Regions from separate parts of the Galbibacter sp. L-19 genome, predicted to be linked through region 1. Evidence: riboswitches for the same ligand, from Rfam matches in the RefSeq annotation. Region 1 holds a riboswitch; the other holds the start of a gene.
What was found. Region 1 has a riboswitch for cobalamin ahead of metE (5-methyltetrahydropteroyltriglutamate--homocysteine S-methyltransferase). Riboswitches for the same ligand answer to the same signal wherever they lie in the genome.

Region 1 (16,699 bases):
TAGATGGAGGAAGATACAATAGAACTTCTGGATATTCTAGAAGTGCAAATTCTTCTTCAAGAAGTACAACAACAAATAGAAGTACTAATGGATATTCTAGATCTTCTTCTTCTAGCAGAAGCAATTCTAGCTATTCAAGACCTACATCCTCTAGCAGAAGTAACTCTAGTTATTCTAGATCATCTTCTTCTAACAGAAGTAACTCTAGCTATTCTAGATCGTCTTCCAGCAGAAGTAGTGGATCTTTCTCAAGATCTAGCGGAGGTAGCTCAAGATCTTCTAGCGGCGGTGGCTCTAGAGGTGGTGGCTCTAGAAGCGGTGGAAGAGGTAGATAAAAACACAAAGGCTTGCCTTCTTAAAGTTTGCAAGCCTTTTTCAAACTACACTACAACTTAATAGAATTAAATTACCGAATACATAGGAATCAAATGAGAAATCAAATTTTATTTTTGGCGACTTTCATATTCGCTGTAGGTGCTTTTGCACAAAATCGAAATGACGTAGCTCTATATGGTAGTGACAATCTAAATGGTACTGCCCGCTACCAAAGTATGAGTGGAGCCTTTGGGGCATTAGGTGGAGACATGTCTGCCATAAACATCAACCCTGCAGGGTCGGCTGTTTTTACAAATACTGCATTCACTATTTCTATGGCGAATTATAATATTAATAACAACACTCGCTATTTTGACGGTGAAAGTAACACAGATTTTTCTCAGTTAAAACTTAATCAAATTGGAGGTGTTTTAGTTTTTAATAACGGAAACACTTCTTCTCCATGGAAAAAATTTACCATGGCTTTTAATTACGAGTTAAATAATAATTTTGAAAATGAGTTTTTAGCTATTGGAACTGGAAACACTTCTATAGCCAACTATTTTTTAAATAATGCAGACGGCTACAAAGTAGGAAATTTAGAGCCTTTAGATAATGAGAACATAACACAAGCATATATCAATATAGGTCGCGATTTAGGCTACAATGCACAACAAGGTTTTTTAGGGTATCAAAATTATATTATTGACCCTGCTACCACCGATAACCCTGATGAAACAAATTATGTTTCAAACGCAAGCTACGCAAATGGCATAGATCAAGAACAATTAGTAATAACTTCTGGTTATGACAGTAAATACACTTTAAACTTTGCTTCTCAATACACAGATAACATTTATTTAGGTTTTGGTTTAAATTTCCACAGCTTAGAACGCAGAAGAATCTCTCAGTTTGATGAGTATGGATACGATTCTGATTCTAAATTACAATATGTCCAATTTGATAACGATTTATATACCTACGGAAATGGATTCTCTTTTAATATTGGAGGAATTGCTAAACTAAGTAATATGGTACGTGTTGGAGCAAGTTACCAATCTCCTACATGGTATGGAATGACCGATGAATTATTTCAAAACATAAATACCGACTTTTTAGCAAATCCAGGAGATACTGAGGCTACATATTCTGAAGCCACTCCAAATAGTTCTATTATTTTTCCGGATTACGACATCTACATTCCCGGTAAATTAACTGGAAGTATGGCTTTTATTTTTGGTCCTTATGGATTATTAAGTTTAGATTATACCTACCAAGACATGTCTAACGCTAAATTAAAACCAACTTTCGATTCTTTTTTTGCTGAAGAAAATCGTGTTATTGAGAATGAATTTCAAGCTGTTTCTACGGTTAGAGTTGGTGGAGAATTTAGAGTTAAAAGATTTAGTTTTAGAGGCGGGTACCGCTTCGAAGGTAGCCCATATAAAGATGAATTTACCATGGGAAATCTTAACGGATATTCTTTAGGTGCTGGTTATAGTTTTGGTGCTACAAAATTAGACTTAGGATTTAGTCAAGCATATAGAGATTATAACGTTCAACTATACAACACAGGACTTACCTCTGTTGCTGCAATTGATAATAAAAATACAAACGTAACTTTATCGCTTACTTTTAATTTATAAAAATAAACTCGAGACAAGCCTACGAGGTATTCAAAGAAAAATATTCTAATCCATTAAGGCATAGAGCCCTTCGGTAAACTCTGGACAGGCTTTGGGGAACAAAACAACCCTCAATAAGGGATTAAAGTATCTATACAACATATTTCAAACTCATTTAAGTTTAGCCTAACTTAAATGAGTTTTTTTATTAAATATCGTACGTTTGATATAAATCTAAATATAGAATAGATTCAACTAAACACCTTTTAAATAGGTCAGCTTTCTTATATATTCATAATTTTCATGTCGAACTCACGTTAAACATCATACTCTTTATTTATTCTTTAGAAAACATCTCTTTTTTCAAAATCGCTACAGAGTAGTTGCGAGTTACAACTTCTCCTGTTTTAGATTTAACTTCTTCACTTTTATTTATAATATCCTCCAATAAAAACTTCGACTTTAAAATTAAATCTTTTATATCTTCATTATTATACAACTTGAATTTTTCATTTACAAAAGGCAAGCGCTTCATAAAATCTTTTTGAGCATAACAAATTGTAAAAATCCCTTTTGGACGCATTACCCTATATATTTCATCTAAAAAATTAGAAGGTTCTTTCCAAAAATAAATTGTATTTACCGTAAATATTTTATTAAAAACTTCCTCTTGAAAAGGAAATTCCCATCCATTATATAAATAAAATTTAGCCCCTGCATTTATAGCTTCAGCATTTTTTATAGCCTCTTTATGCATTACTTCAGAAATATCTATTCCAGAATACTGCAAATTATTGGCTTGAGAATAAATTTCTTTTATATGTTTTGCATTACCATGTCCTATTTCTAAAACTTCATCCTTATTTTCTATAGAAAGTACAGCAATTGCACTTTTAGTCATTTCTATATTTGTAGCATGCATCATATCTCCCATTTCTAGACCTTTAGCTCCTTTAGGGTTTTCTAATTGAGATGCAATTATATCTAAATCAGACTTCTTCATTTAAAAACTACATTATATATTCTCCGTTTACACTTTGAACAGGCTCAGGAATATTTTGTTCTTTCAATAATTCTAATAAATTTATTTCGATGGTTCGCGTAATCTGATTTAAAGGAATTCCCGTTGGAATATTATCAAACGGATTTAAAAGCGCCATTCCAATTTTATGTGTAGTCAAGAAAATATAACCTACAAGTATCCCTACAATAATTGACCATGCTCCCATATCGTCTACAGCCGACCATGTTACACTAATTATAAAAATCCACACAAATACACGCGTGTAAAAATTATAAGTTGTTGGAAAAACTGTATTTTTAATACGTTCAGACATTCCCATTTCATCACAAAAATTCACAAGCATTTTATTAAGCTCCAAAAACTTAAATCCATCTATAGATTTATTTTTACTGAGCGCTTCAATATCTTTGGTTTGTAAATTCAATAGGGCATTTGCCTTATTCGATTCTTTACTGATAGCTTCATAATCTTCCGCCGACAAATAAATTCGGTATTGCTCTTCCGCATCGTTTCGAAGGTTATCTTTTAAAGCATAAAGGAATGCTATATGTCGGTAAATCAATTTTACTTTTATGGGATTAATTAGATCCGAAGAACTCCCCAAATCTTCAATATAATAGAAAACTTGTCTTGCCCAGCTTCTGGAATCATTTACTAATGCTCCCCAAATTTTTCTAGCTTCCCACCAACGGTCGTATGCCTGATTATTATTAAAACCTATAAAAAATGCTAGTGCGGTACCTAAAATTGTAGGAATAATACTCGAAACAATTATGGAGTCAAAAACATGAATAGACTCTACATATCTGTACACAAAATAAGCAGAAACACAGGCAACAATTTCATAAAAAAAATGTCGCCACGTTCCGCTTAAAATTCTATAGATGTTAACTTTTTTGGATATGAGCATTGGAATGTATAATTTATATCTATAAAGATACTTATTCCATTGCAAACGAATTACCTATTATCTTTTAAAAATTCTGGGAAACATTTTTGTACTATTTCCCCCCATCCTGCTTTAAAATTATCATAAGCCAAATCGGAGCCTGCATCCGAAAAATTTTCAATTCCACTATGACTTAATCTTATATAGGTAACATTTTCTTTAGCTGTTAATTTCCACGTTACTATAGAAATCCCTTTTGAATATTCTGGATAACTCCAAGAATGGCGAATTCTCTTACCCGGCACTACATCTATTACTTTACAAACATGCTTAAAATTTGTACCATTTGGTTCGTAAAAATAAAACTCATTTCCTCGTTCTAGTTTAAAGTTATGCACCTCAAAATACCATTGTTTCATTTTTTCAGGCATTGTTATCGCTTCCCATACCTTCTCTATTTTTGCATTTACAGCTATTTCTTCAATAATTGTTTGATCCTTCATTTAAAATCTTAATATTTAAAAATTAAAAGCATCAGTTTAGGTAAATTATCGTTTTATAATAAACTACCTCAGAGCAAGCTTCCGAGGCGTTAAAAGAAAATCCTAAAAAATATTTCGACGCAAGCCTTTCTGCAAACTCAAGGCAAGCTTTAGAGCACTTAAATCTCGATTATCAAGTAAAATGTCTTTTACATATTTGAAAGGTTTCAAATAAAAATACAACTAACAAAAAAGGAGCTAATCTCTTTATTAGTTATATTAGGTAGGTTGATAAAAAATAAAATGAATTCAACTTACCACAATATTAACGTTAATAGGCTATAAATATGTATCTTTGCTGTCAATTTTTTTTATTGCCAACTTTTACGCTTTTATAGTTATACGATTAAGCTCTTTATATAGTTGGTTAGTAATAAAACATATTAAAAAATGGTATAAAAGCATCCTTGTCTAATTTGTTAGACACACAGCAAAATGATTATTTGGATGTTATATAACCAATCAACTACCTCGAGGCAAGCCTACGAGGTATTCAAAGGAAAAATATTTTAATCCATTTCGACGTAGAACGTCGGGGAATAAAACCCTCAATGAGGGTTTAAAAAGCAATAAAAATAAACATATGAAAATAGATAAAGCTTTAGAAGATCATTTTGAAGAATTGGGTAACGACCATGTATCATCTGCAGCGGAAACTCCTATGAGAAAAGATGCTTTTGACATATCTGATGATGAAAAAATAGAACAAATAGAATCTCAAGTCTATAATATTATGGAGACTTTAGGTTTGGATTTAACAGACGATAGTTTACGAGGAACTCCTAGGAGAGTTGCTAAAATGTTTGTAAAAGAAATCTTTGCTGGATTACACCCAGATAGAAAACCAAAAGCTTCTACATTCTCCAATAAATACAAATATGGGGAAATGCTTGTGGAAAAAAACATTACTGTATACTCTACATGTGAGCACCATTTATTACCAATTGTTGGTAGAGCACACATTGCTTATATCTCTAACGGAAGTGTTGTTGGACTTTCAAAAATGAATAGAATTGTTGATTATTACGCAAAACGTCCGCAAGTACAAGAACGTATGACTATGCAAGTTGTTCAAGAACTTCAAAGAGCGCTTGGCACTAAAGATGTTGCCTGTGTGATTGATGCAAAACACCTATGTGTAAACTCTCGAGGAATTAGAGATATTGAAAGCAGCACGGTAACTGCAGAATTTGGTGGAAAGTTTAAAGATCCAGCTGTTAGAAGAGAGTTTTTAGATTACATTAAATTAGATACGGAGTTTTAAGATAAGGTGTTTAGCTGATAAAACGGTAAAGTGTTAAAATGTACTTTGAATCAAATTAACTCATTTCGACGCAGAGCCCTTAGATAGACTAAAAAGCAGATGTTGAAGAATTAAACCTATAAGGGAATAATTTATAAAAAAGTCGCTATGCATCAATATGCTTTCGAAAAATTAAAGGTTTGGGTTGAATCCAAAGAATTGATTAAAGAAATCTACTTATTGGCCAAAAGTTTCCCAAGTTTTGAAAGTTTTAATTTCACATCTCAACTTCAACGTAGCTCTTTATCTATTACCTCAAATATTGCTGAAGGTTCTAGCAAACATACGCACAAAAACCGAACTCGATTATGGTAATAGCATATAGATCCACAACCGAAACCTTAAATTTGATTATTATTGCTAAAGAACTAAACTATGTTTCCGAAGAAGATTATGACCGTATTAGAAAAGTTATTGAAAAGATAACCAATAAAATAAATTCATTAAGAAACTATTATCTTAGTAAAAAATAAACAAACGTCAATTAAATAACTACTTAACGACTAAACAATAAAATGCAACTATATCAAACTAACGAATTAAAAATTTACAATTCGATTACTGGAGAGAAAGAAGTTTTTAAACCAATTACGGAAGGTTATGTAGGAATGTATGTTTGCGGCCCGACTGTTTACAGCAATGTTCATTTAGGTAATGTTAGGACTTTTATGTCTTTTGATTTAGTTTTTAGATACCTTAAACACTTAGGATACAAAGTTCGTTATGTAAGAAATATCACCGATGCAGGGCATTTAGAAAACGATGCCGATGTAGGGGAAGATAGGATTGCAAAAAAAGCACGTTTAGAACAGATTGAACCTATGGAAGTAGTGCAACGCTATACTGTTGACTTCCACAATACCCTCAATAAATTCAATAATTTACCTCCTAGTATTGAGCCAACAGCTACAGGACATATTATTGAACAAATAGAGGTAATTAATGAAATTATAGATAATGGCTTTGCATATGTTGTAAATGGCTCTGTTTATTTTGACGTTTTAAAGTTTAACCAAACTAATGAATACGGAAAACTGAGCAAACGTAAAGTAGAAGACCTTATACATAACACCCGCGAAACCGCTGGGCAATCTGAAAAGAAAAACCCGCAGGATTTTGCGCTTTGGAAAAAAGCAGAACCGCAACACATAATGCGTTGGCCTTCTCCTTGGAGTGATGGTTTCCCTGGATGGCATTTAGAATGTACTACTATGAGTACCAAATACCTAGGAGATCATTTTGATATCCACGGAGGGGGAATGGATCTAAAATTCCCACACCACGAATGTGAAATAGCACAAGCGGAAGCCTCCACAGGTATTAGTCCCGTAAACTATTGGATGCACGCCAATCTTCTTACTTTAAATGGAAAGAAAATGGCTAAATCTACTGGTAATAATATCTTACCAAATGAAATTTTTACAGGCAACAACGACATTTTAGACAAGGCTTTTACCCCATCTGTTACTCGTTTTTTTATGCTTCAAGCCAATTATCGTAGTATTTTAGATTTTAGTAATGAAGCTCTTATAGCATCCGAAAAAGGGTTTAACCGCCTTATGGATGCCTTCCACACAATTAACAATTTAAAAACAGGAAGTTCTTCTAGTTTTGATAGCAAACTATGGAAACAAAGTTGCTATGATGCTATGAATGACGATTTTAATAGTCCGATTCTAATAGCAAATCTTTTTGAAGCTGTAAAGCAAATCAACCTTATAAAAGAAGAGAAAGCTACTATTACACAAGAAGATTTAGCAATTATAAAGGAAACCATGCAAGCTTTTATTTTTGAAGTTCTTGGCTTGCAAGACGAAAGAAGCGCCCAATATAATTCTTCTGATAAATTAACTGGAACTGTAGAGCTATTAATTCAGCTTCGTGCAGAAGCAAGAGCTAATAAAGACTTTGCTACTTCAGATAAAATTAGAGATCAATTAGCAGCTTTAGGAGTTGAACTAAAAGATGGTAAAGACGGTACTACGTTTAGTTTAAACTAAGCTTTAGGTTTTGGTCAAAAATTACATTACAACCAAAACCTTCATTTTATAAACTATTAAGCTTAAAATTATTTTAAAGAAAATTCTTATAGCGCCTTTTATTTTTTTAGTTCGCTTTTATCAGGCGGCTATATCGCCTTTTACCCCTGCTACTTGTCGCTATTCTCCTACTTGCTCTCAATACACCTTGGAAGCACTTAAAAAGCATGGACTTTTTAAAGGCGGTTGGCTCTCTATTAAAAGAATATTAAGTTGCGGCCCATGGGGAGGTTCTGGCTATGATCCTGTTCCTTAATTCAATTTATTTGTTTAGATAGTTTTAACTTTATATAAGAAAAAACACTTCTTCATAAACCATCAATTAGTTATATTTACCTCAAAATAAACGAGAATGCACTTTTTAAGTATCACTTGGGATCCTAACGGGGTTCTCTTAGACCTTGGTTTTTTCCAATTACGTTATTACAGTTTAATGTTTGTTATTGCTTTTTCATTAGGTTGGTTTTTAATGAAGAAAGTATATAAAAATGAAAATCAGTCTGAAGAAGCGCTAGATTCTCTGTTTATTTACATGGTGCTCTCTGTGCTTATTGGTGCTCGATTAGGGCATTTTATTTTCTACGAACCAAGCATGTTTTTAGAAGACCCTCTTAGCATTATCCTCCCTTTTAAATTTAGCCCCTCATTTGAATTTACAGGTTTTAGAGGCCTTGCTAGTCATGGTGCAGCTATTGGAGTTATTATAGCTATGTACTTGTACAGCAAAAAAGTTATTAAAAAACCAATGCTATGGATTCTAGATAGAATTACAATTCCCGTAGCCATAGGTGGAGTTTTTGTTAGACTTGGAAACTTTTTTAATTCTGAAATTGTAGGAAAACCAACAGGCTCAGATTACGGAGTAATTTTTAAGCAATTAGGAGAAACCTTCCCTAGACATCCAGCACAACTCTATGAGGCTTTTGGTTATGTATTTGTATTTATTGCTTTATTATATACGTATTGGAAAACTGACAAAAAAGACAACCTTGGTTATATGTTCGGTCTTTGGCTAGTACTTACTTGGACAGTGCGTTTTATTGCAGAATTCTATAAAAAATCTCAAGGCGGATTTGAATCGGCTCTTGGCGTATTCTCTACTGGACAGTGGTTAAGTATTCCTTTTGTTCTTTTTGGATTATACCTTATGTTTTTCTACAAATCATCAAAAAAGGTATCATGATAAACGTTTTAGTTCGTATTATTCTAGCTTTTGTTGTGCTTTGTTTATCGTTAGTAAGTTGCAACACTAATTCCTCACAAAAAGAGGTAAAAACAGAAGAAGTTTCTTTTACTAAAGAAGGGGAATTATCCATTTCTCGTAAAGATTCTATTATAGTTTCCAAAATAGATATTGAAATTGCCGATAATGAATACGAACGTCAAACTGGACTAATGTATCGTTCTTCAATGGAAAAAAAACAAGGAATGCTTTTTATTTTTAAAGATGAGCAACCTCGTTATTTTTATATGAAAAATACTGAAATCCCTTTGGACATCATTTACATCAGCAATAAAATGAAGATTGTTAGCATGGTTAAAAATGCACACCCAATGAATGAGTCTTCCCTTCCTTCTAATGCTCCTGCACAATATGTTTTAGAATTAAACGGAGGAATGGCAGATACATGGAGTCTTAAAGTAGGCGACAGTATAAATTATTCTGAAATGTAAACCAGTCTTGCCTGTCGGAAATGGTTTTACATTCCGACAAGCATAAAAAAGACCAGTTAAATATAAATAACCTCGAAGCAAATACTCGAAGTCTGGAAAGCAAAAACTAAACTTCTACCTGATACTTTTCTCTAAGTGCTTTTGCAGCACCTACCATTTCCACTAAAGCATCATTTGTTTCCTGCCAACCACGCGTTTTAAGTCCGCAATCTGGATTAACCCATAAGTTTCTTACAGGAATTAAAGCTGCCGCTTTCTTAATTAGATCTTCCATTTCCTCTTTGTTTGGAACTCTTGGCGAATGGATATCATACACCCCTGGACCTATCTCATTTGGATATTTAAAATCTACAAAAGCATCGAGCAACTCCATTTGAGAACGAGACGTTTCTATGGTAATAACATCCGCATCCATCGCTGCAATGCTCTCTATAATATCATTAAATTCAGAATAACACATATGTGTATGGATTTGCGTTTCATCTTCAACACCAGACGCACTTATCCTAAAAGCTTTTATAGCCCAATCTAAATAGGCTTGCCAAGCACCTCTTCTTAAAGGCAGTCCTTCTCGAATAGCAGGCTCATCAATTTGAATAATTTTTATTCCAGCTTTTTCTAAATCCTGAACTTCCTTCCGGATAGCCAATGCAATCTGGTTTGTTGTCTTTTCTCTCGACTGATCGTTCCTTACAAATGACCATTGTAAAATGGTGACTGGCCCCGTTAGCATCCCTTTTACAGGTAAATCTGTTTGCTCTTGAGCGTAAGCTGTCCAAGCCACCGTCATCGGGTTTACTCTATCTACATCTCCATAAATAATTGGAGGTTTTACAGCTCTAGAACCATAACTCTGTACCCATCCAAATTTAGTGAATGCAAAACCTTCAAGCTGCTCCCCAAAATATTCTACCATATCATTTCTTTCAAACTCCCCATGAACAAGCACATCTAATCCAATCTCTTCTTGCCATTTTATAGCGTTTTCAATTTCAGCTTTAATTCCTTTTTCATACGCCTCCTCAGAAAGAACATTCCTTTTTAATTGAGAACGCAACAACCTTACATCTTTTGTTTGCGGAAAAGAACCAATAGTCGTAGTTGGAAATAATGGAAGCCTTAAACTGTTTTGCTGCAATACTTGCCTTGCTTCAAATTTACTTGTACGCTTACTTAAATCTTCCGTTATATTATGTACAGCTTTTTGAACAGCTGCATTATGAATAAGTTTTGACTCCTGCTTAGAAAGCATTGCTTTTTTATTAGCTTCAAAAGCAATTTTTGCCTCATCAGAAGGAGTGTTAGCTCCTAAATCTGCTAACACAACAACTTCCTTAATTTTCTGTTTTGCAAATGCCATCCAATTTTTAACCTCCAAAGAAAGTGTAGTTTCGTCTGTTTCATTCTCCAAATCAAAAGGCGAATGCAATAGCGAACAAGATGGAGCAAGCATCAACCTATCTTCCCCTATTGCCAATACTGCTTTCTTAATTAAAGAGAGGGAATTCTCAAAATTATTCTTCCAAATATTCCTTCCATCAACAACTCCTAAAGACAATTTTAAAGAATCTGGAATGTTTTTTAACACAGAATCTAATTGATTTTCTCCTCTTACCAAATCCAAGTGCAATACATTTACAGGAAGCTTAACCACCCACTCCATATTATCCTCTAGTGCGCCAAAATAAGTTGCTAAAACAATTTTTAATTCAGGAAAACGAGCTGCTATGGTTTTATAAACAGATTGATATACTTCTTTTTCCGCCTCCGTAAGATCCATCACTAAAAAAGGTTCATCAAACTGAACCCATTCAGCACCGTTTTCAGTCAGTTTAGACAAGATTTCAAGATAAACAGGCAACAATTTATCTATTAATTGCAAACGATTAAAGCCTTTATCTTTTTCTTTTCCTAACAATAAATAAGAAACAGGCCCAACAAACACAGGCTTTGCATTAATTCCTAACGATTTTGCTTCTAAAAACTCATCTAAAAACTTAGTAGATGTTAATGAAAACTTTTGGTCTTGGTAAAATTCTGGAACTATATAATGGTAATTTGTATCAAACCATTTTGTCATTTCCATAGCCGTAATATCAAATCCATTATGCTGGTAGCCACGCGCCATGGCAAAATAAAGATCTAGTGGATTTTCTTCTTCTAAAAAGACATCAGAATAACGTTTTGGAATGGCTCCAACAGTTTGCGTCATATCCAAGACTTGGTCGTAAAACGAAAAATCGTTAACAGGAATTAAGTCAATCCCTGTTTGTTTTTGCAACTTCCAATTCTCTTCTCGGATTCGCTTTCCTTCTTGTAATAAGGCAGAAATATCAATCTTTCCAGACCAATATTGTTCACAAGCTTTTTTAAGCTCTCTTTTGGCACCTATACGCGGGTAGCCCAAATTTTGTGTGATCATTTTTTTGTTTTTAATCTGTTAAACACTTCGGATTTTCACAAAGCGCTTTCCGACTAAAAACAACAATCAATAGCAAATTTCACCCATTAAAATGCGTGTTAAACTATCAATTCTTGATTATTGCTTTAGGTCGCGAAAGCATCATCATTTTAATTTCGGCAGGTCTCCTGGCTTGTAACATTTTTACCTCCTTCCCATTTTGAACTTTTCAAAACAGTGGATTAATTGATAAAAACTTTTTCGTTACTTACAGTTGCGCGACAGCTTGTGATTTTCACACAATTCCCTATTATTCTACCTTAAGCAGAACCGCAATTAGATTGATCAATATGTAAAGAACCAATTAAAGCACAAAGCTACGTAATATATTTCTAGAAAACACAAACTTTAAAAACACCACTAGCTATAAATGTTATAAAAATAATTAGGGTAATTGGCCACCAAAAAAAGGTGTCCACCGCGCTTTCCGCTGCTAGTATTTGGCAAACCACAAACTAAAGTTTGCCAAAAGCTATCCACTACAATCGCTATTACAAAAAAAAGACTGCCTTTTCAGACAGTCTTTTAAAATATTATATAGAATTTTTTGTTCTATTGAACTTCTTTCTTCTTATTTCCTTTATCCTTTAATGTATCAAACATAACAGGAGTTGCAATAAACAATGAAGAATATGTACCTACCGCAATACCAACAATCATTGCAAACATAAATCCTCTTAAAGATTCACCTCCAAAAATAAAGATTGCTAATAATACCACTAAAGTAGTTAACGAAGTATTTAATGTTCTACTCAACGTACTATTCAAGGCTTCGTTAGCATTATCTCCGCCTCTCCATCCTTTCTCTCTAACCACTTCTCTAATACGGTCAAATACAATAACGGTATCATTTAACGAATATCCAATTACAGTAAGGATTGCCGCAATAAATGCTTGATCTACCTCCATATTAAATGGCATAATACTAGATGTAATTGAGAAAATTCCTAATACTATCAATACATCATGGAATACTGCAGCTACAGCTCCTAATGAGAATTGCCATCTACGGAAACGCAATAAGATGTATAAGAACACTACTGCTAACGATCCGATAATTGCCCAAATAGCATTTTTCTTAATATCATCTGCAATTGTAGGTCCTACTTTTAAAGATTGTAAGATTCCGATTTTATCAGTTCCACTTCCTTTAGAAAAGTCTTCATAAGTTATTCCTTCTGGAAGATGCTTTTTAACGGCTTCATAAAGACTATTTTGGATTTCTTGATCTACAGCAGTTCCTTCTTCATCAACCTTATATTTAGTGGTGATTTTAACCTGATTAGCATCTCCAAAAGTTTTTACCTCTGTATTTCCAAATACATCATTTAAATCTGCCGCAATCTCAGATGGATTCACTGGGTTTACAAAACGTACTTGGTACGAACGTCCTCCAACAAAATCTACCCCACCTTCTAAACCTTTAGTAAATAAAGATGTTAAACTAATTAAGATTAAAATACCTGAGATAATATAAGCCATCTTACGTTTCGATAAGAAATCGAAATTAGGATTTTTAGGCAATGCACTTGTAACTGCTGTAGTAAATGTTAACGGATTTTTACCTCCTCTTACATTCCACTCAATTAATAATCTAGTTACAAAAATTGCTGTAAATAATGACGTAGCAATACCTATTATTAAAGTGGTAGCAAAACCTTGAATTGGTCCTGTTCCGAATAACAATAAAATAATTGCTGTTAAACCTGTTGTAATGTTTGCATCAAGAATTGAAGAAAGTGCATTGCTAAATCCATCTGCAATTGCTTGCATTTGTCCTTTTCCAGCTCTTAATTCTTCCTTAATACGCTCAAATATAATTACGTTAGCATCCACCGACATACCAATTGTTAAAACGATACCGGCAATACCTGGTAATGTAAGTACCGCACCTAAACCAGCCAATACTCCAAATATTAATACAATATTAAATACTAGTGCAATATCTGCAAATATCCCTGCTCTACCGTAATAAACAAGCATCCATACTAAAACCAATACCATTGCAACCATAAAAGAGAACATTCCACTATCTATAGCTTCTTGCCCTAATGATGGTCCAACAACTTCCGATTGGATAATATCTGCAGATGCTGGTAATTTACCAGCTCTAAGTACATTTGCTAAATCGTCTGCTTCTTCTAAGGTAAAGTTTCCAGAAATTTCAGAATTACCACCAGAGATAGCTCCTTTAGAAACTCCAGGTGCAGAATAAACAATATTATCTAAAACAATAGCAATATTACCTTGCTCTCTAAATGCTTTTCCTGTAAGTTCTTCCCATATTTTTGCTCCTCTAGAATTCATTTGCATAGAAACTGCAGGTCTTCCAGCCATATCATATGCTTGAGCTGCATCTGTAATTACATCTCCACTCATATCTGGAATGTTCTCACGATTAGCTTTTAACGCATACAACTCAACTACCTGAGTATCTTTTGGTGGAATTCCCCATGCAAATTTTACATACTGAAGATTATTAGGAAGCTGCTGTCTTACTTGAGGCATCTTTAAATACTCATTGAATTTAGCAGTATCTTTAGTTGCAACCATTGCAATTACTGGAGAACCCTGTGCTCCACCACTAGCAATTAAATCGAAAAGCGGATTTACTTGGTTAGCAACATCTAAAGAATCTTCAGCAGCATCAGATAAAAGAGAATCTATTTCAGAAGTAGTTTCTTCTTTTACTTCCTCTTTTGTTTCTGTTTTTACAATATCTTTTAAAGTATTATTTGCAGCAATTAAAAATGGAGCTACTTGGTCTGCTTTATAAGTTTCCCAAAACTCTAATTGTGCTGTACTCTGTAATAAGTTTTGTACACGAGCTACATCTTTGGCTCCTGGTAATTCTACCAAAATACGTCCAGAAGTTCCTAAACGCTGAATATTTGGTTGTGTAACCCCAAATTTATCGATACGCTTACGTAATACTTCGAATGCTGAAACGATAGACTCATCAATTTTTCTACGGATAATAGGTTTTACCTCATCATCTGTCATTTGAAAATTGATTTCTTCGCTCAAGGATTTATTAGCAAAAATATCTGGAGAAGCTAATTTTGTAGCTCCAGTACTAGCCTTCTCAAATTCTTGGAAAAAGATATCAACATAATCGTCTTGACTGCTTTTAGAAGCCTCATCTGCTTGCGCTAGCGCTTTATTAAAAACAGGATCTTTGGTATTGTTTGCCAATCCTTTTAAAATATCTTTTACAGATATTTGAAGAATAACATTGATACCTCCTTTAAGGTCAAGTCCTTTGTTTAATTCTTTTTCTTTTACCTCTGCGTAGGTAAATTGAGCAAATCCAAGGTTAAAAACCTCTTCATTATTAAGAGAGTCTAAATACCTAGATTCTTCGGCTTCTCGCTTCGCTACGTAGTTCTCTTCTGCATCTGAAATTTTGTTTAAAGCATAAGTTTCTGCTTCAGCATCCACTTTATTCGCAACGAATGTAAATGAAAGTTGATAGATACTTACAATTCCAAACAAAATAGCAAACAGCCTAATAAGTCCTTTATTCTGCATTCTAAATTTATTTAATGGTCAATTTTTAAAACGGACAAATATAGCGTTTACGTTATGAACTGACAATTATTTTTTTGAAGTTTTAAACACAAAAAATCCCACAAAATATAATTTTGCGGGATTTTTAATATTCTTATGTAGAGAATTGCTTTTTACAACTCTAAAAGTCCGTTTGTTTTTCTAACTCCTTCAGCACTTTCTTGCAGCTTAGCTTTCTCAGCATCAGACAGTTCGATCTCTACAATCTTTTCAATTCCATCTTTACCAAGAATTACAGGCGCTCCGATACAAATATCTGAAAGTCCGTATTCTCCATCTAATAAAGTTGAGCATGGAAACATTTTTTTCTGGTCGCAAGCAATAGCCTGCACTAATCCAGATACAGCAGCTCCTGGCGCATACCAAGCACTAGTTCCTAATAATTTAGTTAAGGTAGCTCCTCCTACTTTAGTATCTTCTTTTACTTGCTCTAAACGATCTTCTGACAAAAATTCTGTTACAGGAACACTGTTTCTAGTTGCCAAACGTGTTAATGGAAGCATTCCAGTATCGCTATGTCCACCAATTACCATTCCGTCAACATCAGAAATAGGCGCTTCTAAAGCTTCTGCCAAGCGGTATTTAAAACGAGCACTATCTAGAGCTCCTCCCATTCCAATAATTCTATTTTTAGGAAGTCCAGTTGTTTTATGTACTAAATATGTCATTGTATCCATTGGATTACTAACCACAATAATAGTTACATTTGGAGAGTGCTTTATTAAATTACTAGAAACATCTTTTACAATTCCAGCATTTATTCCAATAAGTTCCTCACGAGTCATCCCTGGTTTACGAGGAATTCCACTTGTAATTACTGCAATATCAGAATCTGCTGTTTTAGAATAATCTCCTGTAGTTCCTGTAATTTTAGTATCAAAACCATTTAAAGAAGCTGTCTGCATTAAATCCATTGCTTTCCCTTCAGCAAAACCTTCTTTAATATCCAATATTACTACTTCAGATGCAAAATCTTTAATAGCGATGTACTCTGCGCAGCTAGCACCTACTGCTCCTGCTCCTACAACTGTAACTTTCATATATATGTTATTTTATTTAAATGAATATTTATAAAACACAAAGCTACTAATTTTAACACAATCAGTAGCTTTGAAAATTATTAAATATGTTATAAAAATACTATCGGATGCCAAAATTCAACCCTAGAGAAAAACTATCGTATTCTGCGAAGGTATAATCGGCATTTATACGAAAAAATCCTAACTTTAATCTAGTACCTAAGGTTGCTCTTACCCC
Region 2 (16,699 bases), on a different contig from region 1:
GATATTGAAAAATTTGAAGTATTAGGAGATTTAGGAACTTTAGGAGATATCAATGAACCTCTTTTAGCTACTGCAATTGAACAAATTACTGGAGTTAGCGCTAAATCTTTAAAGCGTAAATTTTCAGATGATTTAAATATTAAAACTCTAAAAAGTTCTAATGATTTCTTACCATATAGAAAAATATCAAATTACGATTTATATAGACTGAAGTAATACAAACTAAGCTTCATAACATAAAAAAAGTCTCAGAAAATCTGAGACTTTTTTGGTTAACAACAAAACAAAAGTTCGGGATGTTCCCTCAATTAACCCCCGAACTTTCTACAAACCTAACCTAAATCCTACACGTATATTTCTTCCTCTTGTAGTATATCCTACAAGCTCTGCATACTCTTCATTGAAGATATTATCCAGATTAAGAAACACCGTAAATTTGTTTGAGAATTGATGATTTACATTAAAATTTAGTAAAGAAAAAGCATCCAATTCTACATTTTCAGAAGTAAAATCTGGATTGTACTGAATATCTAATCGTTTCCCTGTAAATTGATATTGAAGTCCAAAGTTAGTTTTCTTCAATAATTCATACTGAATTCCAGCATTTACTTTATGTTTAGGAATACGTAAAGACACTTTATCTCTATTTTCAGTAAATGTATAATTGGCATCTATAATTAAAGATTCTATTGGAGTTACTGTAGTTTCTATCTCCACTCCATTTACTGTAAAATCTTCTTCAGAATTAGAATATCCTATGTCAGTATAACTAATAAAATTCTCTTCATATCGGTTAAAATACACTCCGCTAACTCTAAATTTATCGGTATTATATTCCATTCCTCCTTCTAAAGTTCTATCTTCTTCTGGCTCTAAATCTGGATTTGCACCATAAGCTCCAAAAAGTTGAGATAATGTTGGCGCTATAAACGAAGTACTATAAGACCCTAAAAATTTTAAGTAGCTATCTGTAAATTTTAAAGTATAAGATGGGTTTAAATTATAGGTAAAATTACTTCCATAGTCACTATGGTTATTCATACGTCCACCTACATTCATATTTAAACCAAAATCGGACACCCAAACAACATTAGCATACGGATCGGTCATATTAAAATCTGTTTCAGCTCCTAAAGTTGCTTCACTTTTAATATAATTTAACCCAACTATTGTGTAGAATTTATCGCTAAAATTGTATTTATTAAATAAATCTACCACTGTACTATTGGCTTCATATGCACTTGGATATGCAGAATAAATATCTCTATCAATAGTATTGTAAGAAGCATTTAAAGTTACACTTCCGTTCTTGTAAGTATACTCTGGTGTTATAGCTACTCGAAATTGTTCGCTTTCAGAATAATCATCGGTATCCATTTGTGGAGATGAACTATCAAAATCAGCTTTAAATTTATCGTAATATCCTAATACTTTAAATGAAAAATGATCTGAAAATGTATACCCTAAATTAATATTAGAATTAACTCTATTAAAAGGGTCTTTCTCTTCTCCTATAACTGCAGAAAGTCCGTTTGTATATTGATTTCCAAAACCAGCTAAATAAGTAAATTTCCCTAAAGTTCCATTTACAGATGCTCTATTAGAGAAATCAGATAAGTTATAATCGTTTTCTTCTGAAGATTGATTAGAGCCAATACTACTCTCAAAATTAGCTCCTATTTTATTCTTTCCTGCGCTTTTAGTTGTAATATTAATTACCGCTGTAGCCGCTCTATTTCCATAAAGTGTACTCGCTGCTCCTTTTACAATCTCAATAGATTCTATCTGGTTAAGATCTAACAAACGTAAATCAAAGTCCATGGCAATTTGTGAAGGATCACTTACTTGTACTCCATCTATCAATACTAATACTTGTCGGTTGTTTCCTCCCCTAACAAAGTAAGATAAATTCTGACCAGCATTACTTCTACTTCCATTAATTTCAATTCCACTTTTGGTATTAATAACTTCAGCTACAGAACGCCCTTGATTACGCTGTAGTTCTTCTTGAGAAATTTTAATTACTGTTTTTCCTGAATGCTCGCGCTTTAATGAAAATCGCGAATCGGATACTACTACTTCTTCCAACTTTTGGATGTCTTCATCCTGTTGGGCATTCGTTTTTTCTTGTGCAATGGCCAATGTAGATACAAATCCTAGTGCACAAAGAGAAAAAATTCTTTTGTTCATTCTAAATTTTTATAAAGGGAAAAAAGTATGAGTTTACCCATACGCAAACCTTTATCCCGAAAGTTTGACATAACTAAAATTTGAATTTTGGCAGGTCTCCTGGCTTGCTTTTATAGTATCTCACCTTCCCATTTCAATTTGAAACAGTGGTTTCTAGTAGTCAATACTATACTTTTAAAAAATAATCTTACCTTTTTAAAAGACACCAAAAACAAATTTGGCATAAAGCTTACAGTTGCGGGAACAGCCACGGTTTTTCACCGTATTCCCTTTTAATTTAAACCTGTTGACAACAGATTTAAAACCATAAATTCGGCACGAAATTAAACATTTTCCTTAAGCTTACCATCAGAAAGATATATTAATCTTAATTTTATTGCTGAATTTTTCTGACACCAATACTTAAGAACCTATAAATGAAAAAAATATTATTCCTAACCTTTATACTATTTTGGGCTTGTAAAGAAACTCCCAAAAAAAACACTCAAATCACAAACAATGTAGTCAAACAAAAGGAAAAATTTGACGCTCTTCCTATTAAGTATGCAAAAGGGTTTACCATTGAAAAACATGAAAAAATAACTGTAGTAAAAGTAAATGCTCCTTGGCCAAGTGCTAATAAAACCTTTACATATGCCTTAATTTCAAGAGAAAATTTTAAAACAATTACCCTTGATGCCTCTAAATATGATGCTGTAATCCCTATTCCGGTTAAACGCATGGTGGCTACATCTACCACTCATATTCCTTCTATTGAAGCACTAGGAATAGAAAATACTTTAATTGGTTTTCCTGGAACAGATTATATTTCTTCAAAACCTATTAGAGAAAAAATTGAAGCTGGAAAAGTAAAGGATTTAGGGCTTAATGAGTCTTTAAATACCGAAGTTCTAATAAACCTTGAACCCGATTTAGTAATGGGTTTTACTGTTGAAGGCGAAAATAAAACCTATGAAAATATTATAAATTCTGGAACTCCTGTAGTGTATAATGGCGATTGGGTTGAGGCCACTCCCTTAGGAAAAGCAGAATGGATTAAATTTTTTGGTGCTTTTTTTAATAAGCAAAAAGCAGCCGACAGCATTTTTAATAGCATTGCAAAATCTTATAACCAAGCAAAAGAACTGGCTTCTAAAGCTCAGAAAACACCTTCTGTTTTAAGTGGTTCTATGTTTAAAGATATTTGGTATGCTCCAGCAGGAGAGAGCTGGGTTGCTCATTTTTTAAAAGATGCGAATGCCAATTATATTTGGAAAGATTCTTTTGGGAGTGGAAGTTTATCTTTAAACTTTGAAAGTGTTTTAGCAAAAGCAAAAACTACCGATTACTGGATTGGTCCTGGGCAATTTACAAGTTATAATCAATTGCAAGAAAGTAATATCCATTACACGCAATTTGATGCTTATAAAAACAAAAACATTTATACATATAGTTTAACAGCGGGCGCTACGGGCGGTTTACTTTATTATGAACTAGCTCCAAATAGACCAGATCTTGTTTTAAAAGATATAATTCATATTTTGCATCCCGAAATTTTATCAGATTACAATCCCGTTTTCTTTAAGCCTCTAAAACCTTGAATTCAATAAAAACATACCGATTACAATTTATCGTACTGGCTATTTTATTAGTTGTTTTTTTTCTGATAAATATAAGTTTAGGTTCGGTTAAAATTCCTATAAAAGAAATTGTAAATATTCTTACAGGAAATCAAATAGAAAAACAATCGTGGGAATATATTATTTTAAATTACAGACTTCCAAAAGCATTTACTGCTATTTTAGTTGGTAGCGGACTCTCAATTAGTGGTTTATTAATGCAAACCCTCTTTAGAAATCCGTTAGCTGGCCCTTTTGTTCTTGGTATTAGTTCTGGTGCCAGTTTGGGAGTTGCCATTTTAATTATGGGATCTTCTCTTTTTGCAGGAATTTTTAGTGGTTTTTTATTAAATAGTATTTCTATTGCTATTGCTGCTACTATAGGAAGCTTTTTGGTACTCCTTGCCATATTTATTGTTGCAAGTAGTATTAAAGATAGTATGGCACTACTTATAATCGGACTCATGTTTGGGAGTATTACTACAGCCGTTGTAAGTGTACTTTCTTATTTTACTAGTAAAGATCAATTACAACAATATATCTTTTGGTCGTTTGGAAGTTTAGGAAACTTAAGCTGGAACCAATTAGCGCTCCTTGCCATTCTATTTGTTATTGGAATTATCATCACAATTCTTGTGCTAAAACCTTTAAACGCACTTTTATTAGGAGAAAACTATGCGCAAAGCATGGGAATTCAGTTAAAAAAATCTAGATATTTAATTATTATTGCTACAAGTCTTTTGGCGGGGAGTATTACCGCATTTGCTGGACCAATTGCTTTTATAGGTTTGGCGGTACCGCATTTAACCCGACAGTTATTTAACACACAAAATCATCATGTTTTAGTACCTGCAACAATTTTATTTGGAGCAATTTTGATGCTCCTTTGCGATACCATTGCCCAACTACCAACAAGTGAATATTCATTACCTATTAATGCTATAACTTCTATTATTGGAGCTCCTGTGGTAATATGGCTTTTGGTACGTAAACGAAAAATGATTTTTTAAAAAGAGTAACCTATTATTGAAGCAAGCTTAAAAGGCATTAGAAAAAAGTATGAAAATAATTTAATCCATTTCAACGTAGAGTCCTTTGGTAAACTCTGGACAGGCTTTGGGAAATAAAGCCCTCAATGAGGAATTTAAGTGTAAGCATTTCGATAAATCATTATAAGATTTTATTGTTGTCCGATAAAAGCAGACAGCATTTATTGCATTCCACATATATCAGGGTTAATAAAGGTTTTTAAAATAGCCCCCTTGCAATTAAGAAAAATGAATAAAAAAAGGAGTTTAATATTTTTTTCTTTAAACTACTCTTTTCGTAATAGTTAAGATTAAGTCTTTGTTCTTTTCTCTTACAGTGAAGCGGTCTTGTATTTTTACTCGGACATTAATGATAAGATTTAAAGCAATCAAACCTCGATAATCGAGTTTACAGAAAATATTTATACTTTTACTTACATTTTTTCGGAGTCATTTTAACTTTTCAGCTAACTAAATATAACTCCTTCATCTAAAACTTATTCAAACATCAATACGCAAGAGCAAAATATCATTTTACAAACCAAAAATTTAGCGGTAGGATATCCTTCTAAAAAAGGAAATAATATTATTGCCAAGGATATTAATTTTAAATTATCCGCAGGAGAACTTACTGCAATTGTTGGTGCAAATGGAATTGGAAAATCTACCTTATTGCGAACTTTAGCAAAAGTTCAACCTAAACTTTCGGGTGAAATTTTGTTAAAAAATAAACCGATTAGCAGCTATACAGAAATTCAATTAGCAAAGGAAATAAGTATTGTTTTAACCGAACATATTCCTGCTAAAAATTTAAGCGTTCTAGAAGTTATTGCCTTAGGAAGACAGCCCTATACAAATTGGATTGGGATTCTCTCTCAAACCGATCAAGAAAAAGTAAAAGAAGTAGTTAGTCTTGTGGGACTTGAACATTTAAAACATAAAAAGTGTTTTGAATTAAGCGACGGACAATTACAACGTGTAATGATAGCGAGAGCTTTGGCGCAAGATACCTCTATTATTATTTTAGATGAACCTACTACTCACTTAGATATTTACCACAAAGCATATATTCTAAAACTCCTAAAAACCATTGCTCAAAAAACAAGAAAAGCCATTCTATTTTCTACACATGAAATAGAATTGGCTATTCAATTATGTGATAAAATGCTCATATTAGATACTCAGAAATCTACATTTGGAGAACCTTGCCAACTTATTGAAAGAGGAAGTTTTCAAAATCTTTTTCCTGAAGATTTAATATCTTTTGATGCTACCACAGGTTCTTTTAAAGTGAAAAAATAATGATTCCTCTTTAAATATGATTTTCTTAATCCTATTTAAAATCTAAATATGCTATTACAGGAAAATGATCTGAAGGATATTTTAAATTTTTAGAATCGCTTAAAATTCCACTTTTTAAAACTGAAAAATCGTTTTTTGAGATAAATACAAAATCGATTTTATTTTTTACAGGTTTCTCAAAATGAAATCCGTTAAAAGTTCCATCAGGTCCAAAAGCATTTTCACCAGCTTCTAAATGACTGTCGAGCATTTCTTTTTTGATAGCAACAACTCCTTCCGAAGTACTGTCTAAATTAAAATCTCCTGTTAAAACTACTGGAAGGTTTTTGGGATTTAATTCTTTCATTTTTTTCAAAATCAACTTAGAACTTTCAAGTCGCGCAACGTTACCTACATGGTCAAAATGTGTGTTAAAAACCAAGAATTCTTTCCCAGATTCCTTGTCCTTAAAAGTAGCATACGTACAAATTCTATTTAAAGCAGCATCCCATCCTTTAGAAGGCTTTTCTGGCGTTGGAGACAACCAAAATGTACTTTCATTTTCAACTTCATACTTTTTTGTATTATAAAAAATAGCAGAGTATTCTCCCTTTGTATCTCCTTGATCTCTTCCAATTCCTATGTATTTATAGTTTTTCAACTCCCTCTGAATGTCTTCTAATTGGTTGTGAAGTCCTTCTTGAGTTCCAAAAATATCAGGAGCATAAAAATTTAATTGAGAAATAAGAAATTCCTTACGACTTTGCCAATTATTGGCTGTGTCAGAAGGATTATCATATTTAATATTATACGTCATTACTTTTAAATCCTGAGCACTTAACAAAGAACAAACAGTAAAAAATACAACAGATAAAATTTTATTCATTTTTATTTATATTAAAGCTTAATATTAACTTTTTCTAGACAATACTAGAGATACACAAAGAAAACAAATTAATTTATTTCGGTCCTTAATGGAACATTAAATTATCTTGGAGGGAACCCACTAAGTATCCAATGGAAACAATTTCAATTCAATTTGATGCAGAAACTCAGCACAGGCTATGAGGGATTGAATTATTCAATTGGAGTGCCACGCATTCTATCAAAATTCTTGAAATTATTATCTATTTTCTTTTCTGATGCTTGCTCAAATTCTTTTTCTGTAACTCCGTACTCTTTTTGAAGTTCTTTTAATCTAGCATGTAATTTTGCTATTACCTCCTCATAATCCTCGTCATTAATGGCATTATGAAGTTCATTTGGATCTTCTTCCAAATCGTAAAACTCCCAAGTATCTATATCATCATAAAAGTGCATTAATTTATAACGCTTTGTTTTTACTCCATAATGCTTTTTCACCATATGAAAAGCTGGATAGTCATAATAATGATAATAAATGGCATCTCTAAAATCGTCATCCTCAACAGCTCCCTCTAGTAAAGGCTTTATAGATTTTCCTTGCATACCTTCTGTTAAATCATTCCCCCCCGCATAATCCAAAAATGTTTGTGCAAAATCTAAATTCTGAGTCAAAGCATCTACCACAGTTCCTGGTTTTATTGCTTTAGGATACTGAATTAAAAAAGGCATTCTAAACGATTCTTCATACATAAATCGCTTATCAAAAAAACCTTTTTCTCCCAAATAAAACCCTTGATCCGAAGTATAAACAACAATTGTATTATCAGACAATCCATTTTCTTCTAGGTAATCTAAAACTTTTCCAACGCCATCATCAACAGCTTTTACCGTTGCTAAATAATCGTGTAAGTAACGTTGTCCTTTCCATTCATCCAATGCCTTTCCGTGGAGATTAGCTTCCCAAAAAGCATTATTTTTTGGCAGATAAGCTTCATCCCAAATTCTTCTTTGTTCGGCATTCATCCTATCAAAATCGTTTGTCCATGGGTTATTTGACAATTCAGTACTAGCAAACTTTTTACTCAACTTTAAATCATGCCCTTCATACATATCGTCATAGATAGTTTGCAATTGCTGTTGCGCAGCAACTTGGCTTTCATGTTTATCAAAATAACTATCGGGCAAAGGAAATTTTATCGAATCGTAAACCGTTAAATAACGTAAAGGTGGCATCCAATTTCTGTGCGGTGCTTTATGATGCAACATCATAAAGAAAGGCTTATTATCCACTTTTTTATTTTCTAGCCAACTTATCGCATCCTCTGTTATAATATCTGTTGCATAGCCTTCTATTTGTATAGAATCGCCCATTTTAACAAAATCAGGGTTGTAATAATGCCCTTGGTCGTCTATTATATTCCAATAGTCAAACCCTTGTGGATATCCATACAAATGCCATTTCCCAACCAAAGCCGTTTGATATCCTAGCGTTTGTAGCTTTTTTGGGAGGGTAGGCTGGTCTCCATCAAAGCGCTCTCCATTTTGCCTGAAACCGTTAATATGACTATGTTTTCCAGTTAAAATTACCGCTCTACTTGGACCACAAATAGAGTTTGTACAGTAGGTATGATTAAAAATTGCGCCATTTTTAGCAATTCTATCAATATTTGGAGTTGGAGCCAATTTACTTATTTCAGAACCATAAGCACTAATAGCTTGAAAAGCATGATCATCTGCCATTATAAATAAAATATTAGGCTTTTCTGCTCCTGATGTAACCTCCGAATTGTTTTCTTCCTGATCAGTTTTTTCCTTACAGCTTGTAAGTAAAATAGCTAAAATTAAAAAAGGTATTAATTTAGATATGCTTTTCATTTTTTAGATGCTAATTGAAGATTATATGTAATTTGCTCTGTATGAATTATTGCATTCGATATAAAATCTGCTATTTCATCGGTGAATTTGTAAGCTAAATTTGCCCAATCATGATTTCCCTCAGGATCTGTTGCCAACAAATACGAAGCTCCTAATTTTTGAAGTTTCTCTGTAATTGCTTTAGCTCCAAATAGCGTTAAAAAACCAGGCTGATTAGGTTTACAATAATGATGTGGTGCAATGTAATAAGGAACTAAATTGTCTTTCTTTCCGTGGAAAAAAACCGAAGGAATAGCAGTCTCCTTGGTTAAATGCTCTAAACTTACAAGCGCTCCCGCAAAAGAAACAACTCCAGCATACTTAATTTTTGAACTATTAGGCATATAGACTGTATTTAAAACAGCTTCTGCTCCCGCGCTACTTCCTACTAATACAATCTGACTTGGATCAAACTTTAGATTTTTTGACTTCTGAATTAAAAGATCAGTAGCGTCAAGAATATCATTAGTTACCGAATCAAAGGTTTCTATTTTCCCTTCTGAAGAATAATCACACCCAAAAGATTTTCCTTTTCTGGTAAGATGATAACTCATAGAAGCCACAGCGTACCCTCTTTTTGCCATCTCTCTACAAAACTCTTTCTCCATTGGATTGTCTCTTTTTCCAGAAGAAAAACCGCCACCATGTACTAATATAAGTAGCGGTTTTTTTGCTAACATATCCTGTTTTGAACTGTAAAAATCTAATTGAAGCGTATCTGAATACGTAAAAGTTTCTGACTTCACCGTATTAAAAACAACGTCTTTAAAACGTTCTTGAGCTTTTATTTGCATAGTCACAAATAAAAATCCTACTAAAAATAAAACGTATGTTTTCTTCATTATAAATTCTTTTTTATTCTAAAATAAATTCTTTTTTCAAGCTTGCATTAGAATCTCCACCTACAAAAACTTCAAAAGTTCCTGGTTCTGCAACAAATTCTAAATCAGAGTTATAAAATTTTAAATCTTCAGGCTGTAAAGTAATTGTTACCTCTTCACTTTCATTTTTCTTTAAAAATACCTTTTTAAATCCTTTTAATTCGCGATTAGGAGGCGTAATACTTCTCACCACGTCATGTAAGTATAATTGTACAACTTCTTCCCCATCGAAATTCCCAGTATTCTTTAAAGTAACAGATACTTCTACTGCCTCTCCCTGAGAAATTTTATCCTTATTAATTTTTAAATCAGCATATTCAAAAGAAGTATAACTCAATCCATATCCAAAAGGAAATAAAGGAGAATTTTTCTCATCTAAATAATTCGATTTAAACTTTTGAAACTCTTCAGAAGCTGGAGCTGGTCTTCCGGTATTTTTCATGCTATGGTAAACAGGAATTTGTCCAACAGAACGAGGCCATGTAGCAGTTAATTTTCCTGATGGATTATAATTTCCAAAAACTACATCTGCAACTGCATTCCCTGCTTCTACTCCTGGATGCCATACTTGTAATATGCTCACTGGTAAATTAAATTCTTCTGGAATTGCTAATGGTCTTCCACTCATTAAAACTAATACAACAGGTTTTCCAGTTTCAACTAGTGCTTTTATTAATTTTTTCTGAGTATCTGGAATTGTAATATCTGTTCTACTTGCTGCTTCTCCACTCATTTCTGTTGCTTCTCCAACTACGGCTACTACAACATCCGATTTTTTGGCTGCAGCTAAAGCTTCATTTAATAAAGCTTCTGAAGACTCTTTACTTATTTCAACACGAGGACCAAAAACATTTATCTTTTTAGCCATTTCAGCATCATTTAAAATATTACTCCCTTTTGCATATGTTATGGTTGCATTTGGAGCTACATTTTTAAATCCTTCTAAAATAGTTATTGCATTTTTAACATCTCCCGTTGGTGCCCATGTTCCAAGCATATTATTTCTGCTATCTGCTAATGGTCCAACTAAAGCAATTTTTGTTGCCTTTTTAAGAGGTAACACATTATTTTCATTTTTTAATAAAACAAACGAATGTGTTGCTGCTTGTCGAGCTACGTCTCTATTCTCTTTCGTAAGAATATCTTTTGCAGGGCGACTATTATCAATGTAACGATATGGATTATCAAATAATCCTAACTTATGTTTAGCTTCTAAAACTCTTCTACAAGCATTTGTTATATCAGCTTCGGTAACTTTTCCTTCTGATAAAGATTTTTTTAAAGTCGATAGAAATCCTTCTCCAACCATATCCATATCTAAACCAGCCTTCAATGCCAAAGCAGAAACTGCCTGTAAATCTCCTAATCCGTGCGCAATCATTTCATTTAAGGAAGTATAATCTGAAACTACAAAACCTTCAAACCCCCAACGATCTCGTAATAAATCGGTTAACAACCACTTATTCCCAGTTGCAGGAACTCCATCAACATCGTTAAAAGATGTCATTACACTTGCTGCACCAGCATCAATGGCAGCTTTATAAGGTGGTAAATATTGATTAAACATTTTTACACGACTCATATCAACCGAATTATAATCGCGTCCTCCCTCAATAGCTCCATACAATGCAAAATGTTTTACACAAGCCAACATTGTATTAGCATCGGTAAGGTTATCTCCTTGGTAACCAGTTACCATAGCTCTAGCAATGGCAGAACCTAGATAAGCATCCTCTCCTGCTCCTTCTGCTATTCTTCCCCATCTTGGATCTCTAGCAATATCTACCATTGGAGAAAAATTCCAATTTATTCCATCTGCAGTAGCCTCTTTTGCTGCTATTTGTGCTGTACTTTTAATTAAATCCATATCCCAACTAGAAGAAAGTCCGAGTGGAATTGGGAACGTTGTTTTGTATCCATGAATAATATCCGACCCAAAAAGTAATGGTATTTGCAAACGGGTTTGCTTAACTGCAATATCCTGAGCAATTTTCATTTTAGAAGGACTAGCCACTCCAAAAAGTCCCCCTACATTACCAGCTTTTATTTTGGCTTCTACATTTTCACTCACTACAGACCCAGTGGCAACACCACCTCCAGGAGTTAATAAGTTTAATTGCCCTATTTTTTCATCAATAGTCATTTTTTTTAATAAAGCTTCCACTTCGGGTATTTGCTTTTTACTTTGAGCAATTCCAATAGTAGTAAGGCTTAAAACAAAAGCAACTAATATGGGTTTCAATACATTCATTTTCTTTATTTCTATTTAATTTTTATTCTCTTATGAATTTTAAAATATTCTCAATTATTTGTCCTTCTGATGCGAAAATAACCATGGTAAAAAGTCAGGCTCACTAAAAGCAGAATCCCAACTATTATGGTTTGCATCGTTGTAAAGTGTAAACTTAGGATGCCCTCCTGCTTTTAAAATAGCTTCTACCATTTTTACAGAATGTAACGGATTTACAACATCATCTTGTGCGCCATGAAATACCCACATTGGTGTATTTACGTATTTACTTACAGCTTCTTCACTACCGCCACCACAAATAGGCATAGCTGCGGCAAAGGTTGTAGGCATTCTAGATAATATTTCGAAAGTTCCCATTCCTCCCATAGACAATCCTACAACATATACTTGCTCTTTTTTTACAAAGGATTTTTCTATAAATTGATTTAATAAATCCATTGTTAAGCTCAAGGCCTTTGTAGGCTTTTTATCATCATGAAAAACAAGTTTCACTCCCTCGCCAGAGCGATCAACATCAGCATTAGACCAATAATCGTTTTTTGGACACTGTGGAAAAATTACAATAGCTGGGAAATTAGCTCTATTTTCTTCAGAAGTAAATAGACTACTTCCGTGTGTTAACTGACTCTCATTATTGTCTCCACGCTCTCCAGCACCATGTAAAAAAAGAACCAAAGGATATTGTTTGTCTTCTGAAAAGTTATCAGGCAGCAGTATTCTGTATTTCAACGTTTCCTTTCCTTTTACAAAATTATCCTTTTGATAAAGCTTCGTTTGAGCTATCATTAGTACTGGAAAGCACATCAGAAAAAAACTAATTAATCTAATTTTATTTTTCATTTAAGCATTTATTTTAAAAAGTCATATTAAATTAACTATATAAATTAGCTGCCGCTCCCAATGAAAACGAAGATTTAACATCTGAATTACAGATAGTTATAAATATTTCGAGAATCAACAAAAATGATACAGAGTACTACTTTCTTTTTATTTAGTTATGGTAAACCCCAATTTATCTAGTCCTTTTTGAACATCTTCATTCTTCATAAATAATTTCCAAAATAAACCTGTTCTATAATTTTCAATCATAACAGGAATTGGTCCTTGATCTATTGCCAAATACCTAGGTAAATACCAATTATCTTGTAAACTAAAAGCATCGTACGGTCCATATTTACCTATTAAAGAATCTTGCTCTTTATACATAAATCTTAAAAACTGCATACTCTCTTTTGGCGTATATGGCATTGAAGACAATGCTGCCGTTGGAGAAATAACTCCTAAATCTTTATCTCCTGGATGGTGACCAGCATATCCTTTCATAGAATAGCTAGAGGTTAGTCCCCAACAATTCTCTCCATAACCTTTATAGTTATGAGGATTGTCAACACAATATTTATATTGAATCATAGCATGGTTACGGTTTAATTTCCAATAATCTCCATACTGGTCTTTAAGTCCTTCTGGATTTAATCCTAAATAAGAATAATGTGCCCAGAACATTGGCCCTACAGGGTCTTTATCATATTCATAATGATCTAAAACTGTTTTTAAACCATAATATGTTGTGTCCTTTGCTATAGCTCCACCACGAGCCCATCCTTGTTCATAAACTTCTTTAGAAATAGGATGTGTAGGAGAAGCTGCTGCAAGTACATACATTATTAAACACTCATTGTATCCACCAACAGGAAAATTCATTTTCCAACCATTATTAGGCGACCAGTGCCAGTATAAAACATTCTCTCCTTTAGTATACCAATCCCATTCCACCTCTTCGTATAGTTTTTGGATATCTGCAACCAATTGTTTTGATTGTTCCGAATTGTCAGTTTTATAATATTCAGCAACTGTTAAAAGTCCTTGAATTAAAAAAGCAGTTTCTACTAAATCTCCTCCATCATCATATTTACTAAAAGGTTTTACTTTTCCTGTGTTATCATCCATCCAATGTGGCCAAGCCCCATGAAAACGATCTGCATTCTTTAAAAAATCTACAATTTTTATATACCTCTCTAATGCCTGATCTTTGGTTATATACCCACGTTCTACCCCAACTAAAATAGCCATGATACCAAATCCACTACCTCCAGTAGTAACCACATGCTTGTCTTTTGAAGGGTAAATTCCATCCAAATGAATCCGCTCTGCTGCAAGTCCAGAGTTTGGTTGCGCGCCACTCCAAAAATATTCGAAGGTTTGCTTTTGCACCTTATCCATCAAAGCTTTGTCTTCTGTTGAAGGATGAAATTCTCCATCTTCCACAGCTACTTCATCTGACTTTGATGTTTCTTTTTTTTCTGATTTTTTAGAACTGTCACATCCAACTAATGTGAATGTGACAGCTATAAATGCCAATAATAATCGCATATTATATATTTTTTAAAATTTTCTTACCACCCTGGATTTTGAGGGATTTCTGGAGTTTGAATTAATTGGTCATTAGGAATTGGAAAAAGTTCATGCTTACCTGTAATAAATGTTTTCCCATCTTCAGCCATTGCATCTTTTGCCTGACCAGTTCTTAACAAATCAAACCAACGGTCGTGCTCAAATGCTAACTCAAGTCTTCTTTCATTCCAAATTTTCATTCGTAATGCAGTTTGATCTGTGTTAGTATATTCTGGTAAATTAACACGATCTCTAACTTTTTTCAAAGAAGCTAACGCTGCTGAAGCGTTTCCTTGTTCATTTGCTGCTTCCGCATGAATTAACAACACCTCTGCATAACGGATAATCCTAATATTTTTATCCGTATCACTAGCTCCTGCGTTTGCACTAGAATATGCTTTTTCATTATAAGCAGCATTTTCTACAGAAGCACTTACTTCTCTCCCATCCCAAAGGGTTTCTCCAGGAAAAATAATCGTAGCATTTTTTCTTATTTCATCTCCTTCAGCATCAAAAGCATCTACTAAATTTTGAGATGGAGTATTGAAGCCCCAGCCCCAACCACTGGTTCCTCGAGCTCCTTGTGTTTGAGAATACTGTTGTACTCCATGAGCAATTGATTCTCCTCTTGCTTGAACTTCAAAAATAGATTCTACTCCATTTTCAGTATAAACTCTCCAAATATCTTCATAATTAGGTTCTAAGCTATACTCTCCAGAATTTATAACCATTTCGGCATACGTTTGCGCCTCATCCCATTTTTCTTCATATAAAAAAACTTTAGAAAGTAAAGCTTGTGCCGCACCTTTAGTAGCTCTCCCTAAATCTTTACTTGCATATTCGCTTTTCTTTGGAAGGGCGTCTATAGCATCTTTCAAATCCTGCTCTATATAAGCATAAACTTCTTCTTTAGGAGCTCTCTCTGAAGGCTCTGAAACTCCTTGAATTGTTACATCCCCAAAAGAACGTACCAACCAAAAGTAATTTAAAGCTCTTAAAAATTTAGCTTCTCCAATCAATCTATTTTTTAAGGCAGCATTTTCCATGGAAGATGTTTCTAGAAACTCTATTGAACTTGTAGCGCGACCAATAGATTTATACCATAATTCCCACATTGCTCTAACAGACCCAGCAGATGTTGTGTGCTGAAGATTATCTAAAGCCTCTTTATCTGCTCCAGAATCGGTTGGAGAACTTCCCTTGTCTGCATTATCCGAAATAATTTCTGTAACTCCCAAGTAGGAAAAAGCATAGGAAAAATCTGTTAACATTCCATATACTCCTGTCACAAAATTCTCTCCTTTCAAGGTTTGTTCGCTATCTTCCTGAGAAATGTCTTCTCTAGAATCTACATCTAGGTAATCTTCACTACAAGCAACTAATGTAACTATAGCTGCCAATAGTAAAAGCGATTTATTATATTTTATTTTCATGATTTCTATTCTTTAATTTTTTACAATTCTATATTAACCCCGAGTATAAATGTTTTCACATTTGGATATGCAGAAAGCTCTATCCCAGCAGTCTCATTTGGTGCTCCAGATTGTAATAATTCTGGTGTAAATCCTGTGTATTTAGTAAATAAAAATGGATTTTGAGCTGTAGCGTAGATTCTTAATTTAGAGAAATATTTTATAGCATCTTCAGATAAAGTATATCCAATAGAAATATTATTAATCCTTAAATAATCTCCGTTTTCTAAATAATAACTAGAAGCTACCGCATCTCTATCTGCTCCTGGGTTTACATTTGTAGATCCTGGTCCTGTCCAACGGTTATCGTAAACTTCTTTGGTTACATTTTCTCCACCATCAATACGCACTCCTTTAAGTCCGTTATAAACTTTATTTCCTCCAACACCAAATGCATCTACGTTAAAATCAAATCTTTTATAATTTAATCCTAAATTAATTCCGTAGTTAAATTTAGGTAAATAAGAATCCATAAAAACCTTATCTCTATCATCTATAATACCATCTTCATTTTGGTCTTTATATTTTAAATAACCAGGTTTTGCACTTTCTAAACTCGCACTATTATCAATTTCGTCTTGTGTTTGCCATACACCATCTGCTTCATACATCCACCAAGCGTAAAGAGGCTGACCTTCTTGCAGTCTTTTGGTTATTTGTCCATTTGCCAAACTACCTCCTGTATTACCATCGTATGCTGGTTTAACATCTTGCAAAACATTTTTGTTATATCCGTAGTTAACTCCAATGCTGTATGAAAAATCTTCACTTACCTGATCTTGCCAGTTTAAAGCAACTTCAAAACCTTCGTTATTTACCTCCCCTCCAT

Region 2: linked by a shared signal. The riboswitch ahead of AC13CQ_RS04955 (TonB-dependent receptor plug domain-containing protein) and the one ahead of metE (5-methyltetrahydropteroyltriglutamate--homocysteine S-methyltransferase) in region 1 are both predicted to bind cobalamin.

The regions. Positions count from the first base shown of each region.
Region 1 is NZ_JBSXNL010000055.1:9,884-26,582, reverse strand. It holds gene AC13CQ_RS09470 (hypothetical protein) at 1-335, shown strand, start outside; gene AC13CQ_RS09465 (OmpP1/FadL family transporter) at 429-1,961, shown strand; gene AC13CQ_RS09460 (class I SAM-dependent methyltransferase) at 2,278-2,943, opposite strand; gene AC13CQ_RS09455 (bestrophin family protein) at 2,951-3,874, opposite strand; gene AC13CQ_RS09450 (SRPBCC family protein) at 3,925-4,356, opposite strand; gene folE (GTP cyclohydrolase I FolE) at 4,979-5,659, shown strand; partial or broken gene AC13CQ_RS09440 (four helix bundle protein) at 5,807-6,171, shown strand; gene cysS (cysteine--tRNA ligase) at 6,214-7,698, shown strand; gene yidD (membrane protein insertion efficiency factor YidD) at 7,769-7,993, shown strand; gene lgt (prolipoprotein diacylglyceryl transferase) at 8,090-8,920, shown strand; gene AC13CQ_RS09420 (DUF192 domain-containing protein) at 8,917-9,411, shown strand; gene metE (5-methyltetrahydropteroyltriglutamate--homocysteine S-methyltransferase) at 9,518-11,833, opposite strand; cobalamin riboswitch at 11,974-12,162, opposite strand; gene secDF (protein translocase subunit SecDF) at 12,425-15,403, opposite strand; gene mdh (malate dehydrogenase) at 15,556-16,482, opposite strand; gene AC13CQ_RS09400 (DUF6588 family protein) at 16,583-16,699, opposite strand, start outside.
Region 2 is NZ_JBSXNL010000041.1:59,013-75,711, reverse strand. It holds gene AC13CQ_RS04960 (S41 family peptidase) at 1-216, shown strand, start outside; gene AC13CQ_RS04955 (TonB-dependent receptor plug domain-containing protein) at 325-2,190, opposite strand; cobalamin riboswitch at 2,264-2,514, opposite strand; gene AC13CQ_RS04950 (ABC transporter substrate-binding protein) at 2,607-3,770, shown strand; gene AC13CQ_RS04945 (FecCD family ABC transporter permease) at 3,767-4,798, shown strand; gene AC13CQ_RS04940 (ABC transporter ATP-binding protein) at 5,324-6,118, shown strand; gene AC13CQ_RS04935 (endonuclease/exonuclease/phosphatase family protein) at 6,150-6,983, opposite strand; gene AC13CQ_RS04930 (sulfatase family protein) at 7,175-8,836, opposite strand; gene AC13CQ_RS04925 (alpha/beta hydrolase) at 8,833-9,717, opposite strand; gene bglX (beta-glucosidase BglX) at 9,731-12,007, opposite strand; gene AC13CQ_RS04915 (carboxylesterase family protein) at 12,062-12,847, opposite strand; gene AC13CQ_RS04910 (glucoamylase family protein) at 12,995-14,377, opposite strand; gene AC13CQ_RS04905 (RagB/SusD family nutrient uptake outer membrane protein) at 14,401-15,831, opposite strand; gene AC13CQ_RS04900 (SusC/RagA family TonB-linked outer membrane protein) at 15,852-16,699, opposite strand, start outside.